3 regions of the Pseudomonas sp. DNDY-54 genome follow, and region 2 is predicted to be linked to each of the others. Evidence: predicted binding sites of a transcription regulator. Region 2 holds the regulator's gene; each other region holds the start of a gene.
The links. Region 2 encodes FliA, which starts transcription of late flagellar genes. Its sites were predicted from a motif close to CTAAAGTTTNNNNNNNNNNNGCCGNTAA; they were not measured.
Positions count from the first base shown of each region.

Region 1: a site for FliA is predicted at 1,533-1,560, ahead of K4O48_RS20320 (methyl-accepting chemotaxis protein). Genes of this name have one in related genera too.
Region 3: a site for FliA is predicted at 1,239-1,266, ahead of K4O48_RS18030 (methyl-accepting chemotaxis protein). Genes of this name have one in related genera too.

Region 1 covers NZ_CP082271.1:4,393,363-4,396,448, forward strand. Annotated here, with positions in the region: gene K4O48_RS20320 (methyl-accepting chemotaxis protein) at 1-1,505, opposite strand, end outside; gene glmU (bifunctional UDP-N-acetylglucosamine diphosphorylase/glucosamine-1-phosphate N-acetyltransferase GlmU) at 1,614-2,978, opposite strand.
Region 2 covers NZ_CP082271.1:2,857,865-2,860,950, forward strand. Annotated here, with positions in the region: gene K4O48_RS13175 (protein phosphatase CheZ) at 1-771, opposite strand, end outside; gene K4O48_RS13180 (chemotaxis response regulator CheY) at 795-1,169, opposite strand; gene fliA (RNA polymerase sigma factor FliA) at 1,285-2,010, opposite strand; gene fleN (flagellar synthesis regulator FleN) at 2,029-2,856, opposite strand; gene flhF (flagellar biosynthesis protein FlhF) at 2,948-3,086, opposite strand, start outside.
Region 3 covers NZ_CP082271.1:3,885,326-3,888,411, reverse strand. Annotated here, with positions in the region: gene K4O48_RS18030 (methyl-accepting chemotaxis protein) at 1-1,136, opposite strand, end outside; gene K4O48_RS18025 (malate synthase G) at 1,337-3,086, opposite strand, start outside.

The sequences.
Region 1 (3,086 bases), 1.5 Mb from region 2:
TCCCGTGCCGCTTCAGCGGCTTGCGCGGCGTTGCGCGCGACGTCTTGTGCAGTAGCGCTCATTTCCTGCGACGCGGTCGCCACCTGATCGACCTCGCGGAATTGCTGCTGCATGCCGGCGCTGGTCTGGCTGGCGATAGCAGCCGACTGGTCAGCACTGCTGCGCGCGTCCTGCACCGAGCGCTTCACATCTGCAATGGTCGGCTGCAGCTTATCGAGGAAGCGGTTGAACCATCCCGCCAGCGCCCCGAGCTCATCATCACGGCTGTATTCCAACCGGCGCGTGAGATCGCCTTCTCCACTCGCGATGTCTTTAAGCATCGCCGCCACCCCTTTGATTGGCCGGGTGACGCCACGCGCGGTCAGCCACATCAGCACAAGACCCACCAAACCCGCGCCAAGCCCGATGGCCAGCGCAATGATGCTGTCCTGTCGGCTCTCCTGTTGCAGTGTCTGTTCGAGGCGCAACGCCGGACTTAGGAGCACTTGGCGCGGTACTTCCAGCAGCACACCCCAGGGCGCCAGCTCAGGGATCGGCTGTACAGGCTGTAAAACTCTCAGCATGTCGCCGTCTTCAAGCATGGCGAGCCGGCCGGCATCTACCGCGCGAGCGATGGTCTCGCTTTCATCGCCAAAGGCGGCGCTGAGCGGCTTGCCCAGCAGTCCGGCATCACGACTGTGCCCACCTAAAAGCTTCGCTGGGCTGATGACGCTTAGCTGGCCTTCGCCTTGGTAAAGTTCCTGATGGGCCTGTTCGCTCAGTTGCTGAAGCGAGGCAAGACTGATGTCCACGCCCACGACACCGATGACCTTGCCGTTGTCGATAAGCGGAAACGCGACACTCGTCATGAGCAGCGGCTTGCCCTCGACCTCGTCGAAATAGGGATCCAGAAGACAGACCCGCGCGCTGTCGCGCGGGCAGCTGTACCAGGCGTTATAGGGCGCGCCACTGATACCGGGCGTGGTATCCGCTATCTCCGACTCGGCCATGGTTTCAGCGCTGAGCTCGCCGGGTGTGCGTTGTGACCAATACAGCGAGAAACGCCCGGTGTCATTTCCCCCCATCTCCGGGTTACCGATGAACATGCCGTCCTTGTCATCCAGCGCATCCGTCTCGAACACCACGTAGAGCCCGATGAGAGACGGATTGGCCCGCAACGCCGTTTGAATTTGATGGTGAAGGTCTTCGCGGAGTTCGAACGCATTGGACATCCGTTCTATGGACTGCTCGCGCAACGACAGCACTTGCCTCGCAAACCCCAGACCATACTGATAGGCGTCGTTGAATTGCCGCTCGATGCGCAGAGCCTGGGACAATCCACGTGCTTGCAGGTTATTGCGTGCCGACTCCTCGAGCATTGCGCTGCTCGAGGCGTTGACCAGCGCGACAGTCTGATGCGACTGATAAAGCGATGCGCTGACCAGCAAACCGACGATCAGCAGCAGGCATAAGCCTGCCAGCAGGGTGAGCTTCCACTGGATAGACAGGCGGTTCAGGGAGGGCATGTTGGCGTCCTGTGTGGTTATGCCCTTCTATCGACCAAACCCCCGATCACTTGAGTACCGCTGGTAAGAACACGACTCGCCCGAGCACAGGGCGAGCTTCAGTAGGCGTTACTTGCGGGATTTTTCTGGTCGCTTCCAGCCACTTATCAGTGCCTGGCGAGCACGTCCTAGCGCTAGCGTGCCGGCTGGTACATCAGCCGTGATAACTGAGCCCGCCCCTGTTGTCGCTCCATCACCCAGCGTCACCGGGGCCACCAGCGAACTGTTCGAGCCGATAAAGACGTCTTCGCCCATGACCGTGCGGAACTTGTTGGCGCCGTCATAGTTGCAGGTGATGGTGCCGGCGCCGATATTGGTTCGCGCGCCGATTTCCGCATCGCCCAGATAAGCCAGATGTCCAGCCTTGGCGCCCTCACCCATGTGTGAGTTTTTCACCTCGACGAAATTTCCGACGTGCGCCTTCGCGCCCAGTACCGCACCGGGACGCAGGCGTGCGAACGGTCCGCAGTCTGCACCCTCGCCCAATTCGGCGCCTTCCAGATGGCTGTTGGCCTTGACCACGGCCCCGCGGCGCAGTGTGCTGTCTCGGATAACGCAGTTCGGCCCAATCTCAACGCCGTCCTCGATGACGACGTTGCCTTCGAGAATCACGTTCACATCGATTAGCACGTCACGCCCAACGGTGACCTCACCACGCAGATCGAAACGCGCCGGATCACGCAGCGTCACCCCTTGGCTCATCAAGCGGCGTGCGGCCCGCTGCTGAAAATGGCGCTCAAGCTCAGCCAGTTGAATGCGATCATTCGCACCTTGCACCTCCATGGCATCCAGCGGTTGCTCGGTCGACACGACCAAGCCATCACAGACCGCCATGGCAATCACATCAGTCAGGTAGTACTCGCCCTGCGCGTTGCTATTGGACAGCCGCCCCAACCAATCGCCCAAACGCTCGCCCGGCACCGCAAGAATTCCCGTATTACCTTCGGCAATCAGCTTTTGCTCAGGCGTGGCATCTTTGTGCTCAACAATCGCCTGAACCGCACCCTGCCCATCGCGGACGATTCGACCGTAACCGGTTGGATCAGCCAGCTTCACCGTGAGTAGCGCAAGCTGTTGCGGACCGACTTTTTGCAGGAGGCGCTCGAGCGTTGCGGCCCCGATCAGCGGCACATCACCGTAAAGAATTAGCACCCGCTCGGCCGTGAGAGCCGGCAGCGCCTGGGCCACGGCATGTCCGGTCCCCAACTGCTCGGCCTGCACAACGAAATTCAGATCGTCCGCAGCCAACCGTTCACGAACCTGCTCGGCACCATGGCCAATCACCACGTGTATGGCTTTCGGCTTGAGTCCTCGAGCGGTATCGATGACGTGCCCCAGCATGGACTGTCCGGCGACCGGGTGAAGTACCTTGGGCAGAGCAGAACGCATGCGCGTGCCCTGGCCAGCAGCGAGAATGACGACATCGAGAGACATGGCAGATCCTGAACAATCGTGACCCTGTGGGCCGACGTGAGAGGTTGATATCGGAATACGGAAAAAGAAAAAGAAAAAGGGTAGCCAAGGCTACCCTTTTACTCGTTC
Region 2 (3,086 bases):
ATCATCGACATCGTCCTGCCCGGATACGACATCCTCACGTATATCGGCATGCATCTGCGGACCTTCACCATGGGAAGGCTCTTTTTCTTGTTTTTTCTTTTCCTGCTCGGCGCGCATGGCGTCGCGGTCATGCTGAATGCCGGCGACGCGATCAACTTGCCCCGCCATCAGAACAAGATTGAGCAGGTTGCTTTCGAGTTCGGTGATCAGGCGCGTGACGCGTTTGATGACTTGTCCGGTCAGGTCCTGAAAATCCTGAGCCAGCATGATCTCGCTTAGATTCTGAGAGAGCTGGCTGCCATCGTTCATGCTGCGCTGAAGAAACTGATCGATTCGCTTGACCAACTCACGGAACTGCTCAGCGTTCATTTCGCGGCGCATGAAGCGCTGCCAATCGGCGGTCAAGCTCTGCGCTTCGTAGCTGACGTAGTTCACCAACGGCGCTGATTCTTCCACCAGATCCATGGTGCGGTTGGCCGCTTTTTCGGTCATCTCCACGACGTAGGAAAGGCGATCGGTCGCATCGGTAATTGGCGATGGATCACCACCTGTCGCGCAGGTATCCATTTCAAGCTTGACGATGGCGTTGTGCAATTCGCGGGTGAGCTTGCCAACTTCGAGATAGAGCCCGTGATTACGCGCCTGATTGAGCTCGTTGAACATCTGCGTGGCTTCGTCGAAGCGGCCCTGTTGCAGACTTTCAATTAATTGGGGTGCATGAGCCTTCAGAGTTGCTTCGAACTCTGCCAGGCTTTGGTCTGCTTGCGTCATAGTGCCCTCGCGGCGTTACTGCTTCAGCCGTTGACGCGCTCGAAGATCTTTTCAATCTTCTCTTTGAGCACTTGAGCCGTGAATGGCTTGACGACGTAACCGTTTACCCCGGCCTGCGCGGCCTCGATGATCTGATCGCGCTTTGCTTCGGCGGTCACCATCAACACAGGCAGGTGCTTCAGACGTTCGTCGGCACGCACGGCGCGCAGCAAGTCGATACCGCTCATGCCAGGCATGTTCCAGTCTGTAACGAGGAAATCGAAGCTACCGCTTTTCAACATCGGCAAGGCAGTGGTGCCATCATCCGCTTCGGCGGTGTTGGTAAATCCCAGATCACGCAAAAGGTTCTTGATGATCCGTCTCATGGTCGAAAAGTCGTCGACGATGAGGATTTTCATGTTCTTGTCCAAGTACACCTCCGTAAATCACGAATCTCAGAACCTGCTCACGGTCTGTTGCGGGCTTCACGAATGAAGCGCGTAAGCGGTCTAATACTTTATTGCCGACCTGCCGTTAACGAGCGCGCCATTCACCCAGGCGAGCCCGCAGACGTGCCGCGCACTGACTGTGCAGCTGACTCACCCGCGATTCGCTCACACCTAGCACCTGGCCTATTTCCTTCAAATTCAACTCTTCGTCGTAATACAGCGAAAGCACCAGCTTTTCACGCTCAGGCAAGTTGCCAATGGCCTCGGCCAGCGCCTGTTGGAATCGCTCATCTTCGAGATCGCGAAACGGCTCCGGATGAGTGCTTGCCGCATCTTCCTCGAACTCGCCGTGCTCACCTTCCTGAAGCAGATCATCAAAACTGAACAAACGGCTACCCAAGGTGTCGCCCAGAATGCCGTAGTACTCATCGAGACTCAATTTAAGTTCGGCCGCAACGTCCTGATCTTTAGCGTCGCGACCGGTTCTGGCTTCAATTGCCCGAATCGCCTCACTGACCATCCGCGAATTGCGATGCACCGAACGCGGCGCCCAATCGCCCTTGCGCACCTCGTCAAGCATCGCGCCGCGGATGCGGATACCGGCATAGGTCTCGAAACTGGCGCCCTTGCCTGCGTCGTATTTTTTTGACGCTTCCAGCAAGCCGATCATCCCGGCCTGCATCAGATCATCGACCTGCACGCTCGCCGGCAAACGCGCCAGGAGGTGATAGGCGATGCGTTTGACTAACGGCGCGTATTGGTCGATGAGCTGATATTGCGAGTCTTTAGCGTGAGCTTTGCTGTAATACATACTGAACCCAGCCGCTTGTTATTCGTGAGGCTCTGCGGCGGGCCTGACGAGGCGCTCCACAAAGAATTCCAAATGACCACGTGGCGATGCGGGCAGCGGCCAGCTGTCCACCTTCTGCGCGATGGCCTTGAATGCCAATGAGCACTTGGCTCGCGGATAGGCTTCGTACACGGCGCGCTGCTTCTGTACCGCCTTGCGCACCGCTTCGTCGTAAGGAATCGCGCCGACATATTGCAACGCCACGTCGAGAAATCGCTCGGTGACTTTGGTCAGCTTGGCGAACAGGTTGCGGCCTTCCTGCGGCGCGTGTGCCATGTTTGCCAGGACCCGAAAACGGCTGATGCCATAGTCGCGGTTGAGCAACTTGATCAATGCGTAAGCATCGGTGATTGAGGTGGGCTCGTCAGTCACCACCAGCAGGACTTCCTGCGCCGCGCGCACGAAGCTCACTACGCCGTCGCCAATACCGGCGGCCGTGTCGATGATCAGCACATCGATGTCGTTGCCGATGTCGCTGAAGGCCTGAATCAGCCCCGAATGCTGCAGCGAAGAGAGCTGCACCATGCTCTGCGTACCGGATGCCGCGGGCACGACGCGAATACCGCCCGGTCCCTGAATCATCACGTCACGCAAATCGCATTCCCCGGCGATGACATCAGCCAGCGTGCGCTTGGTGGTCAACCCCAGCAGCACGTCCACGTTGGCCAAACCAAGGTCGGCATCAAGCAGCACCACCCGGCGACCGAGCTCAGCCAGGGCCAGCGACAGATTGACCGACACGTTGGTCTTGCCGACGCCACCTTTGCCGCCAGTCACCGCAATAACCTGTACGGGATGAATACCCATGTTCAAACGCCTATCTCTTTCTGGAGCCCTAGGGCCATCGATGCGTTCAGCCAGAACGCGTCTACTTGGTGTGCGTCACGGAGCAAAGCGTTCATCCGACCCTCCGTGAAGATGCGTTGTACAGACCCGAGAACATATCAGCCATGGTTTCCTCGCTGGGATCTTCCTGGGTCTGCAAGCTCACCGCTCGGCTCACCAGTTGATGGCTGCGCGGCAGATGCAGATCTTCA
Region 3 (3,086 bases), 1.0 Mb from region 2:
CTGCGGATCACGGTCAGTACCGAGCCGACTTCCTGGGTTTCCTCTTCCAGTTGCTCCATGGCCTGCACGGCGCTCATCACGCTGTTGCCCAAGTCAGTGATGCCTTTCGACAAGCTGCTCACATGCTCCCGCGCGGTAGTGGCCTGGCGAGCCGCGGAGTTGGCTTCTTCGGAGGCCTGCTGCGAGCGCTGGGCCACTTCCTGAATGCTGCCGGTCATGGTGAGGATGTCGCGGGTAATCGAGTCGGTGTGGTGCTGCTGCGACTTGGCGTTTTCTTCCGAGCCCTGGGTCAGGTTGTAGAGTTCTTTCGATACCTGGCCGAGCGGGCTCGCCGCTTCGATGATCTGGCGAATGGTGCGTTGCAACTTGTCGAGGAAACCGTTGAACAGCTCGATCATGGCGCCGATTTCGTCGTTCGATTTCACATTCACGCGTTGGGTGAGGTCGCCATCCCCACGGGCGATCGATTGCAGCGATGCGATCACGCCACGCACGTTGATCATGACGCTGCGAATCACCAGCCAGGCACCGAGGCCTACCACGACGACGAGCACCAGGCTGAGGATGATGCCCAGGCGCGTGGTGGTTTCGTTGGCTTCGCGGGTTTCCGCGAGGGTTTGCTGGAAGTCGGCGTAGGCACCGGCACGGAAGTCGCTGGCCAGTTTCTGCGCCTGAGCCAGATCACTGGCCATGCGATCCAGGCTCGGTCGCAGGTCATCAAACGAAGCGCTGCCATCGATCAGCTTTGCAGACGCGCCGAGGGCATTGTCGGCGTAGCCCTTCACCGCATTGCGCCAGCTATCGAGCGCCTGTCGGCGTTGAGGTTGGCCACTGAGAAGCGTCGCCAGCGCCTGCTGTTGCGCATCTATCTCGCTCAGCACGTCGCGCGCTTCGCCGAGAATGCCCGCTTCGCCCGCCGCAACAGCGTTGTTCAGCAGCCCTGGAATGCGTGAAAACTGAAAGATCACCGCATCGGCCTTTTCCAGTGTCGGGTAGCTCTGGCTTTCAAGCATTTGCAGCCGAGAATCGGTCGCCGACAGCTGCAGCGAGGTATAGCCGACATAGAGGATCAGCCCGAGCAGTGCGACGGCGGGCACCAACGAAAGCTTGGCGGTCAACGAGAGATTCTTGAACATGCAGCGACTCCACGGCGGGCGGCGAATACTACGGGATGACACATGGTGGCGACATGCCATCTATCGGAAAACAGTGTGACTCGATTTGTTATCACGGTCACGGTATCGGTTGTCGCATGCCGAACTTGAGCGCCGTTGAGCGGATTCGGACGATAAAAAAACCGCCCCGTAGGGCGGTTCGTTTGCAGCCAGGCTGAGCGTTACAGGTCGTTCTTGGCCTTGAACTCGCGGCGACGACGGTGCAGGACCGGCTCGGTGTAGCCGTTGGGCTGCTTGGTGCCTTCGAGGACCAGCTCCAGGGCGGCCTGGAAGGCCACGCTGTTGTCGAGCTCCGGCGCCATCGGGCGGTACAGCGGGTCACCTTCGTTCTGACGGTCAACCACCGGCGCCATGCGCTTGAGGCTTTCGACGACCTGTTCCTGAGTCACTACGCCGTGACGCATCCAGTTGGCCACGTGCTGGCTGGAGATACGCAGCGTGGCGCGGTCTTCCATCAGCGCGACATCGTTGATGTCCGGCACTTTGGAGCAACCGACGCCCTGCTCGACCCAGCGGACCATGTAGCCGAGGATGCCTTGCGAGTTGTTGTCCAGCTCGTTGCGCTTTTCCTCGTCGCTCCAGTTGGTGTCCTTGGCCAGCGGGATGGTCAGGATGTCGTCCACCGAGGCCTTGGTGCGCTTGGCCAGTTCGGCCTGACGGGCGAACACGTCGACCTTGTGGTAGTGCATGGCGTGCAAGGTGGCGGCGGTCGGTGACGGAACCCAGGCGGTGTTGGCGCCGGCCATTGGGTGTCCGATCTTCTGCTCCAGCATTCCGGCCATCAGATCGGGCATGGCCCACATGCCTTTGCCGATCTGCGCCTTGCCCTGCAGGCCGCAGGCCAAGCCGACGTCGACGTTGTTGTCCTCGTAGGAGCTGATCCACTTTTCGGCCTTCATCGCGGCCTTGCGCACTACGGGGCCGGCTTCCATGGAGGTGTGGATCTCGTCGCCGGTGCGGTCGAGGAAGCCGGTGTTGATGAACACCACGCGCTCGCGCGCTTCCTTGATACAGGCCTTGAGGTTGATCGAGGTGCGGCGCTCTTCGTCCATGATGCCGACTTTCAGGGTGTTGCGCGGCAGCTTGAGCACGTCTTCGACGCGACCGAAGAGTTCGGTGGCGAAGGCCACTTCTTCCGGGCCGTGCATCTTCGGCTTGACGATGTAGACCGAGCCGGTGCGAGTGTTCTTGCGGCTGGTGTTGCCGTTGAGGTTGTGCATGGCGGCGAGGCTGGTGAACAGGCCGTCCATGATGCCTTCCGGCACTTCATTGCCTTCCTTGTCGAGGATGGCGTCGTTGGTCATCAGGTGACCGACGTTACGAATGAACAGCAGCGAGCGGCCGTGCAGGGTCAACTCGCCGTTGCCGTCGGCCTGGGTGTAGACGCGGTCCGGGTTCATCGCGCGGGTGATGCGCTTGCCGCCTTTCTCGAGTTCTTCGACCAGGTCGCCCTTCATCAGGCCAAGCCAGTTGCGGTAAACGATGGTCTTGTCGTCAGCGTCGACGGCCGCGATGGAGTCTTCGCAATCCATGATGGTGGTCAGTGCCGATTCCATCAGGATGTCTTTCACGCCCGCCGCATCGGTCTGGCCGATGGGGCTGGCCGGGTCGATCTGGATCTCGAAATGGATGCCGTTGTGCTTGAGCAGTACAGCGATCGGCGCGCTGGTGTCGCCCTGGAAGCCCAGGAACTGGTCGGGGTTCTGCAGGCCGGTGGTGCTGCCGTCTTTTAGTGAGACGACCAGCTTGCCCGCGTCGATGCGGTAGCCGGTGGCGTCGGCATGGGAGCCTGTCTGCAGCGGCGCGGCTTCGTCGAGGAAGGCGCGTGCATAGGCGATGACCTTGTTGCCGCGGACTTCGTTGTAGCCGGGGCCCTTGGTGGCGCCATCTTCTTCGGAGATCGCGTCGGTG